3 regions of the Embleya sp. NPDC050493 genome follow, and region 3 is predicted to be linked to each of the others. Evidence: riboswitches for the same ligand, from Rfam matches in the RefSeq annotation. Region 3 holds a riboswitch; each other region holds the start of a gene.
What was found. Region 3 has a riboswitch for cobalamin ahead of ACIBM5_RS23785 ((2Fe-2S) ferredoxin domain-containing protein). Riboswitches for the same ligand answer to the same signal wherever they lie in the genome.
Positions count from the first base shown of each region.

Region 1: linked by a shared signal. The riboswitch ahead of ACIBM5_RS25350 (CoA-acylating methylmalonate-semialdehyde dehydrogenase) and the one ahead of ACIBM5_RS23785 ((2Fe-2S) ferredoxin domain-containing protein) in region 3 are both predicted to bind cobalamin.
Region 2: linked by a shared signal. The riboswitch ahead of ACIBM5_RS04410 (energy-coupling factor ABC transporter permease) and the one ahead of ACIBM5_RS23785 ((2Fe-2S) ferredoxin domain-containing protein) in region 3 are both predicted to bind cobalamin.

Region 1 is NZ_JBITHP010000014.1:4,028-7,112, forward strand. It holds gene ACIBM5_RS25345 (acyl-CoA dehydrogenase family protein) at 1-19, opposite strand, end outside; gene ACIBM5_RS25350 (CoA-acylating methylmalonate-semialdehyde dehydrogenase) at 24-1,523, opposite strand; cobalamin riboswitch at 1,721-1,891, opposite strand; gene ACIBM5_RS25355 (pyridoxamine 5'-phosphate oxidase family protein) at 1,960-2,433, opposite strand.
Region 2 is NZ_JBITHP010000002.1:240,686-243,770, reverse strand. It holds gene ACIBM5_RS04420 (class II aldolase/adducin family protein) at 1-337, shown strand, start outside; gene ACIBM5_RS04415 (RDD family protein) at 580-1,125, shown strand; cobalamin riboswitch at 1,334-1,544, shown strand; gene ACIBM5_RS04410 (energy-coupling factor ABC transporter permease) at 1,572-2,285, shown strand; gene ACIBM5_RS04405 (energy-coupling factor ABC transporter substrate-binding protein) at 2,282-2,650, shown strand; gene cbiQ (cobalt ECF transporter T component CbiQ) at 2,655-3,085, shown strand, end outside.
Region 3 is NZ_JBITHP010000012.1:165,015-168,099, forward strand. It holds gene ACIBM5_RS23780 (GntR family transcriptional regulator) at 1-605, opposite strand, end outside; cobalamin riboswitch at 819-990, shown strand; gene ACIBM5_RS23785 ((2Fe-2S) ferredoxin domain-containing protein) at 1,122-1,604, shown strand; gene ACIBM5_RS23790 (carbohydrate-binding protein) at 1,829-3,070, shown strand.

The sequences.
Region 1 (3,085 bases), on a different contig from region 3:
CGTCGGTGAGTGCGGTCATCGGGTCAGTCCATCGTGGGGATGTCGAAGTTCGCGCTCTCGCGCGCGGTGGACGGCCAGCGCGAGGTGATGGTCTTGGTCCGGGTGTAGAAGCGGATCGAGTCGGGACCGTGCTGGTTCAGGTCGCCGAATCCGGATCGCTTCCAGCCGCCGAAGGTGTGGTAGGCCACCGGCACCGGGATGGGCACGTTGACGCCGACCATGCCGGTGTTCACCCGGCGACCGAAGTCGCGGGCGGTGTCGCCGTCCCGGGTGAAGATCGCCACGCCGTTGCCGTACTCGTGCTCGCTGGCCAGGCGCAGCGCGTCCTCGTAGGAGGCCGCGCGGACCACGGACAACACCGGGCCGAAGATCTCCTCCCGGTACACCCGCATCGAGGGCGTCACGTGGTCGAACAGCGACGCGCCGACGAAGTAGCCGTCCTCGTGGCCGGGGACGTGCACGTCGCGGCCGTCGACGAGCAGTTCGGCGCCTTCGGCGACGCCGATGTCCAGGTAGCCGTGCACCCGTTCGAGTGCGTCCCGGCCGACCAGCGGGCCGAAGTCGGCGTCCCGGTCGTGGGAGGGGCCCACCCGCAGGGTGGCGATGCGCGCGACGAGCTTGTCCACCAGCGCGTCGGCGGTCTCGGCGCCCACGGGGACCGCCACCGAGATGGCCATGCAGCGCTCGCCGGCGGAGCCGTATCCGGCGCCGATCAGCGCCTCGACGACCTGGTCGAGGTCCGCGTCCGGCATCACGATCAGGTGGTTCTTGGCGCCGCCGAAGCACTGGGCGCGCTTGCCGTTCGCGGTGGCCGAGGTGTACACGTACTCGGCGATCGCGGTCGAGCCGACGAAGCCCAGGGCCTGCACGCGCGGGTCCTCCAGGAGCGTGTCCACGCTCTCCTTGCCGCCGTGGACCACGTTCAGCACGCCCGGCGGCAGTCCGGCCTCGAGGAAGAGTTCGGCCAGGCGCAGCGGCACCGAGGGGTCGCGCTCCGAGGGCTTGAGCACGAACGCGTTGCCGCATGCGATGGCCGGGGCGATCTTCCACAGCGGGATCATCGCGGGGAAGTTGAACGGGGTGATGCCGGCGACCACGCCGAGCGGCTGGCGCAGCGAGTGCACGTCGATGCCGGTGCCCGCGTTGTCGGTGAACTCGCCCTTGAGCAGGTGCGGAATACCGATGGCGAACTCCACGACCTCCAGGCCGCGTTGCAGGTCGCCGTGGGCGTCGGCGATGGTCTTGCCGTGCTCGGCCGACAACAGTCGGGCCAGCGACTCGCGTTCGGGTTCGATCAGTTGCAGGAAGCGGGCCAGGACCCGGGCACGCCGCTGCGGGTTCCAGTCGGCCCAGGCCGGCTGGGCCCGCTCGGCGTCGTCGATCGCGGCCAGGGTGTCGGCGCGATCCGCGAGCGGAACGCGTGCCTGTACCCGCCCGGTGTTGGGGTCGTACACGTCGCCGAACGCGCCGGATGCGCCGAGGACGTGCTTACCGCCGATGAAGTGGGAAAGCTCGCGGATCATGAACGACCTGTCTCTCGTCAGGTGCGATCCGGAGGCGGGGCATGACCCGACCACGCAACGTCGGCGCGGGTGCGCGTGGTTGCCCGGGCGGGTCGACGTCGAAGTAGTCAGGAAATCCTGGGGAGTTCGACGTTCGCAGGATCATCCGGGGCGGGTGCGCAGACCGGTGTCATGCGTGTTTGCTCCATCCTCGTGGACAACACGGATATACCCGCGGCCGGTATCCTGACTTCCGGATCTACGCACGATGCCCGCCTTCCCGGCCTTCGCCAGTGGCTTGGTGCTGCGGCAGCGCACTCCCCGGTCACAGTGGCGGGACCATGTCGGATTCGCACCGACTTCCCTGCACCGCGGACCTTGTTGTTGAAGACGATATAGTCGGACGTCCTAGTAAGTCCAGCCGACCCGGTCCGGCGACCGCGACCGGCCTGGTGCCTCAGGGCCCGGGCGGTGGCTTCCGGGCGTAGGGGAGGTCGGGTCCCGCGGGCCTCCCGGTATGGTCCCGGCGTTCGGCGACGAGTCCGGTGACGAATTCCGTGGTGACCCGAATCCACACCGTTTCCGCGCCGTCGCCGTCGATTTCGGGGAGCAGGCGATCCAGGTGCGCGACGGCGGAGGCATCGCGGACCCGGGAGGCGTGGCCCGTCACCGTGCTCGTCCAGCCGGTCTGCGCCGCACGGTCGATGCGGTCGGCCTGGAACGCGACCACCGTGTCGAGCGCGGCCTTCGCGAGGGGCGAGTCGGTCGGAGCCCGAAACACCACGCACTCCCGGTCGAGGGCGAACGCCACCAGATGCACGGCCGGAAGAGCGCCCTCGCTCACCACGACGCGTCCCACCCCCGCGCTCGCCATCAGCTCCAATGCCTCGTGGCGCCCGAGGGGGCGTTTCATCACGGCGTGTTCGCTCATGTCTCAACCCTCGAATCCCGCGCGGGCGCCGATACGGGGCCGACGGGCTCGTGCCGGTCGATTCCCTCATGTCGACGCCGGGCCCGACGCCCCGCGCGCTCGACCGCGCGTCCGCTCTCCCGGACCCTGACCTCAGCCTTCCGCGCGCCCGACGCCTGCACCAGGGCCGACCGACCCGATCCCACAGGCCCAACGGCCGGTTGCCGCCGGGACCGGGTCGACCTCGCGGGACGGGAACGTTGCCAACGCACGGAGGCGACGGCGAGTTCGCCCAGGGCGAGGCAGGAACGACGGGGGCGGCCCGCCACCGACGCAACGCGGCGCAGCGCGGATGCGGGCGGCCCTGGGCCCGGCCGCCTTCCCGGGCGATGGGTACGGCGGCCGGGCCGACCATGGGTGCGCACGGAGCGACGTCGATCGGGTTCGGCCCGTGGCTACCGGAGCCTGCCCGCCGGGCCGGCCCGCACGCCCGACTCTGCTCCCCGTCCGCACCGTCGGGCAGAGCCGTTCGGCCCGGTCGGTCCCGGCGAAGGTCCCTTCGTGTGCGCACGACCGGGACAGGACGCCCCCGAGGCGGAACAAACGGGCGCACGACCGGTGCCGTCGCCACCGACGGAATCGGGCTCGGATCAGCGTTTGACATCGGCAAGTT
Region 2 (3,085 bases), on a different contig from region 3:
CGCGGGTGTCGTGCTCGACGCCGAGGAGGGCCGCCGGATCGCCGAGACGCTCGGCCCGCGCAAGGCGCTGATCCTGCGCAATCACGGCCTGCTCACGGTCGGGCAGTCGGTCGACGCCGCGGCGTGGTGGTTCATCACCATGGAGCGCTCCTGCCAGGTGCAGCTGCTCGCCCAGGCGGCCGGCGAGCTCAAGCCGATCTCGCCGGAGAACGCCCGGCTGACCCGCGAGCAGCTGGGCAACGACACGGTGGCCTGGATCAACTACAAGCCGCTGTACGACGTGATCAGCCGCTCCGAGCCGGACCTGTTCGGGGCCGACGGTCCGATGACGCCCTGAGCGGCCGGCGCCGCGCCGGACCACGTCCGCCGCGTCGCGGTGCGGGCTCGGCTCGATACGGCGCGGCGCGGCACCGCACGACTCGGCTTCGGGTCACCGAACGACGTCCTCCGGTCGATTCCGGTGACCGCCCGCCTCCCCTCCGTGCCCGGTCGGCCCCCATGTCCGCCGACCGGGCGCAATCTCTGCGATATCCGGCCGCGCCGGGAGTCAACTCGCCCGGTAGCGGAAAGTACAAGGACATGTACGAACGGAGCCTTCCGCAGCACTTCGCGCGCTCGGCACGTCCCGCCCGGTCGGGTGCCCGACTGTGGCTGCCCGCGGTCGAGAGTCCGCTCGTCCCCTCGGTGCTGTGGCGCCGAATCGGCCAGTTCCTGGTGGACGTGGTGGCCTCCGCGCTGTTGCCCGGGGCCGCGATGTTGCTGTTCGTCCTGCTGCCCACGCACCCCGACGGCTCGATCCGCAGCGGTCCGCTGACCGCGACGATCACCGCCGGCGTGATCGTCGTCGCGGTCGCGATCCTGTTCTGGTACTGGGTCCTGCGTCCCGCCGAGCACGACGGGCGCACGTGGGGCATGCAGGTGTTCGGCATCCGCGTCGTGGACGTTTCCGGCGGACGTGCCGGCCGGCGCCAACTCGGGATCCGCTGGCTGCTGTTGGCCGTCGACGCGTTCGCACTCGGCGCGATCGGGCTGACCGCGGTGCTCGGCAGCGAGCGACGGCAGCGGGTCGGCGATCGGGTGGCGGGCACCCTGGTCGTCCGCGGCCGCGGCCCCGGCCTCGACTGAGCCGGCCGCACCGCACTCGTCCGCGCCGCCTGCGACCCGGGTCGCCCTCCCGCGGGCCCGCCCCGGCGCGTGGACCGCGCGAGTGCGCGCATGGCCCGGACAGCCGCGGCCCGTTTCCGGAATGCGGCTATTGATCGGCCGCTCCGCCCATCTTGTGGTCTTGCGCACGGTTTGCAAAAGCCACCTTGTCGCCATGTCCATCCGACCACTAGTGTCGGCTCGCCGTGGTGTTCGGGAAGCCGGTTCGATGCCGGCGCGGCCCTCGCCACTGTGATCGGGAAGTTCTCCTCCACCCCCGCGAAAACGTTGATTCGTCGTCTCGGGGAAGCCACTGGGACCGCTTGCGCGGCCCCGGGAAGGCGGAGACGTGAACGTACGACCCGTCAGCCAGGAGACCGGCCACGGCGATCGTCCGTCCACGAGGTGTTGGAGAGGGACCCTTCCTCATGCATATCGCCGAGGGCTATCTGCCCTGGGAACACGCCGTCGCCTGGGGCGTCGCGTCGACCCCGTTCGTCGTCCACGGTGCCCGCGCGCTCACCCGCGAGGTACGCGACCGCCCCGAGAACACCCTGCTGCTGGGCGCGTCCGGCGCGTTCTCGTTCGTGCTGTCCGCGCTGAAGATCCCCTCCGTCACCGGGAGTTGCTCGCATCCCACCGGTACCGGACTGGGCGCCATCCTGTTCCGACCACCGATCATGGCCGTGTTGGGCACGATCACCCTGCTCTTCCAGGCGTTGTTGCTGGCGCACGGCGGGCTGACCACACTCGGCGCGAACGCGTTCTCGATGGCGATCGTCGGCCCGTGGGCGGGTTACGGCGCCTATCGACTGGCCCGCTCACTACTCGATCGACGCGGCGGCACCATGCCGCTGGATGTCGCGGTGTTCCTGGGCGCGTTCGTCGCGGACCTGAGCACGTACTGCGTGACAAGCGTGCAACTGGCCCTCGCCTTCCCCGACCCCGACAGTGGATTCCCCGGCGCCCTGGCCAAGTTCGGCGGCATCTTCTCGCTCACCCAGATCCCGCTGGCGATCAGTGAGGGTCTGCTGACCGTCCTGGTCGTGCGCTTGCTGCGGCAGTCCAGCCGAGGCGACCTGATCCGCCTCGGTGTGGTCACCGACGCGCGGGTCGCGCGCGAGGAGGAGAAGACCAAGTGAAGCGCTCGACGAAGATCAACCTGCTGATCGTGCTGGCCGTGGTGCTGCTCGCGGCGCTGCCCGTGGTGTTCGGGATGGGCGACCACAAGGACGAGCCGTTCGCGGGCTCCGACACCCAGGCCGAGACCGCGATCACCGAGAACGACCCGGACTACGAACCGTGGTTCAGCCCGCTGTACGAACCGCCGTCCGGCGAGATCGAGTCCGGCCTGTTCGCGTTGCAGGCCGCGGTCGGCGCAGGCGTGGTCGGCTACGTGTTCGGCGTCAAGCGCACCCGTCGCCGACTCGCGCCGGAGGCCGCGGACACACCCGACGATCCGGCGGACGCCGCCGCCGAGGCACCGGTATCGGTCCCGGGTCGCTGATCCCGTGTTGCCGATCGATGCGGCGGCGCACGCGAGTTCGTGGCGCCGCCGCCACCCGGCCGACAAGGCCGTGCTCTCCTTCGGGCTGCTCGGCTGCGCGGTCGCGCTGCCGCCGTGGCCGGGCGCGGTCCTGGTCGCCGGGACCGTCCTGGTCGTCGCGTTCGGGTTCGCCAAGGTGCCCGCCCGGCGGTTGTGGCGGGCCGCCCGTGCCCCGCTCGGCTTCGCCGCCACCGGCGCCCTGACGCTGCTCGTGAGCATCGGCGCGGACGGCGTCGGGTGGGCCGAGGACGGACCGCGCCACGCGGCCGAGTTGCTCGCCCGCTCCGGTGCCGCCGGCCTCGCGATGTTGCTGTTCGCGTTCACCACGCCGCTGTCGGACGTGTTGCCCCGGCTGACCCGGGTGGGTGTCCCGGCCGCCGTGGTGGACGTCGCGGC
Region 3 (3,085 bases):
CCCGGCGGACGCTCCAGGTAGCGCGCCTCCTCGGCCTCGGCCACGCCCAGCTCGACCGCGCGGTGCCGGCTCTCCAGGCGGTGCCCGCGCAGTTGGCGCAGCATCAGCGAGGCCCGCTCGAAGCCCGGGACGCGGGTGGACAACGAGGGCACGACGGCGCGGGAGACGTACAGGCATTCCAGGCCGACCACCTGGCGCATGGAGAACTGGCGGCGGCGCAGCCGGTGCACCAGGGCCGAGGGGCGGCCCTTGAGGGTGTCCGCGAAGTCGTCGGTCACCGGCACCGTGGCGCAGTCGATCACCTCGCGGTCGCGCAGGTCCACGCCCGGCCAGCCCTCGCCGTCGGCGCTGAGCGAGACGTCCACACGCGGTCCGGCGACGGTGGTGCCGGCGCCGCGCTTGCGGACCAGGCGGCCTTCGAGTTCGAGCTGCTCCAGCGCGTGCCGCAGGGTGGCCCGGGCGACGCCGAAGCGGGCGGCGAGGTCGCGCTCGTTGGGGAGGATGTCGCCGGAGCTGAAGTCCTCCTCGATCGCCTTCAGCAGCGAGGTGCGCAGTTGCCAGTACTTGGGCTCGCCGAAGACCGCTTCGTCCGGCAATGTCGCCATGCTGCTCACGGACGCCCCCTCGGCTGGCCGACGCCTGCGCGGCGCGGACTTATTGCATGCTCGGTTTAGTAAAGACGGTTGAATATAACCGCGTCGGACCACGAAAGGTCCAGACCAAGTCGGTCGAAGTTCCCGGTGACCTGGCTCACATCACCCTGCCCGGGCCGCCGGCGCCTAAGCTGACCTGCGCGAATGGTTCACGCCCCCGACCGGGGTGCGTGTCGCAAGAGGGAATCCGGTGCGAGTCCGGAACTGCCCCGCAGCGGTGAGTGGGAACGAGAGCCGTCATCACGCACTGGACGCCGAGCACGGTGTCCGGGAAGCGACGGCCGGTAGGTGTCGGTGCCCGGACGGGCCGACGTGCCCACGAGTCCGAAGACCTGCCTTCGCCCGTGCGCGGCCCGACCGTGCGCGGCCCGTCCGGGGCCCCGCGGGAGGGTCGGTCGCGTGTTCGTGGCCGGCTCCGCCGCTTCGTCTCGGTCGGGACCCGGATCGAACTCGCGAAGGAGAGTTCCCATGACCCGCTCCGACCGCTCCCGCTCCGATCGCTCCGACCGCTCGCAACGTGCCGCTCGTCGTGATCGCGCGGCGCAGCCCAAGCAGCCGAAACAGCCCAAGCAGCCCGCCGATTCGGCCGCCTGCACGATCACCGTGTGCCGGGGCTGCTGTTGCGGCACCGCCAAGATCGCGGGTACGGATCACGCGGGCCAACCGGCCGCGCTGGGCGCGGCCCTGGCCGGCACTCGGGTCGCGGTCCGGCTCAGCGACTGTCTGGGTCCGTGCGAGCGCGGCAACGTGGTCGTCGTGCAACCCTCGCCGACGGGCCGTGCGGCGGGCGGCCGGCCGACCTGGTTCGGGACGGTCAACGACCCCGAGACGACCGGCGAGATAGCGGCGTGGGCGGCGGCGGGCGGTCCGGGGATCGCGGACGCCCCGGGGGTGTTGGACCTGTACGAATTCACGCCGAACCGCAAGGCCCGGCAGGGGTTGGACTCCTGACGAGGGCTCATCCCCGAAGCCTGCCCGGCCGCGAAGACGACCCGACGAAAAGGCCGCCCCACCCGGGCGACGCCCGGACGAACATCGGGCGCCGGACCGGCCGGGCGGCCGACACCGATGCGGAACATCGGGAAAATTGGTCCAGTCCAATGTATTGACGGGCCGGAAGCGGAAGGCCACCCTTTGGCCATTGGTCTATACCAAGTCCATCGAGGGAGTCCCCCGTGGCACGTCGCTACGTCCCCGTCCTGGCCGCTGCCGCCGCGTCGGCCGGATTGATCTCGCTGTTCGCATTCACCGGTGGTGCGACCGCCGCCGGCCCCGCCGCGTCCCCGGCGGCCACCGGCATCGGCAGCAACTGGTACGCCGCCGCCCCCTACCTGATGCCGCTCGACAACGACCCGCCGGACGCCGGCGCGGTGATGGACGCCACCGGCCTGAAGGCGTTCCAGCTCGCCTTCATCCTGGCCCCCAACGGCGGTGGTTGTACGCCGACTTGGGACGGCACCAAGCCGACCTCGACGGATACCGCGGTGGCCGGTGTGATCGCCGCGATCCGGGCCAAGGGTGGTGACGTCTCGGCATCCGCCGGCGGCTACGGCGGCACCAAGCTCGGCCAGACCTGCGGCACTCCCGAAGCGACCGCCGCCGCGTACCAGCAGGTGATCGACAAGTACTCGCTCAAGGCGCTGGACTTCGACCTGGAGGAGCCCGAGTACGAGAACGCCGCGGCCATCCACAACGAGATCGGCGCCGCGAAGATCATCCAGCAGCGCAACCCGGGCATCTACCTCTCGGTGACCACGGCCGCCACCGCCGACGGTACCGGCTGGTTCGGCAAGCAGATGTTGAACGAGGCCAAGGCGCAGGGCTTCGTCCCGGACAACTTCTCGATCATGCCGTTCGACGGCGGGTTCAACGGCGCCGCCGCGCAGACCTCGGCGCTGACCAACTTCAACACCATCCTGCGCAACACGTTCGGCTGGGACACCGCCACCGCCTATGCCCACGAGGGCATTTCGCAGATGAACGGACGCAGCGACACCGGCGAGTACTTCTATCAGGCCGATTTCCAGACCGTGTACGACTACGCGGTCGGCCACCACATGGCGCGCTTCACCAACTGGTCGGTCAACCGGGACCGTCAGTGCACGCCGCCGGACAACAACGGCAAGACCTCGGGCGTGTGCAGCAGCGTGCCGCAGGGCGCCTACGACTTCACCAAGTTCTCCGTGCGGTTCGCGGGCGCCACGCCGCCCACCACGACCCCGCCGACGACGACCCCGCCGACCACCGTCCCGCCGAGCACGTGCAGTACCACGGCGTGGGACCGCGCCGCGATCTACGTCGCGAACAACTCCGTGTCGCACAAGGGTCATTCGTGGAAGGCGAAGTGGTGGACCCAGGGCGAGGAGCCGGGTACCACCGGCCAATGGGGCGTGTGGCAGGACCTGGGCGCCTGTTGACCCGAACCATCCGCC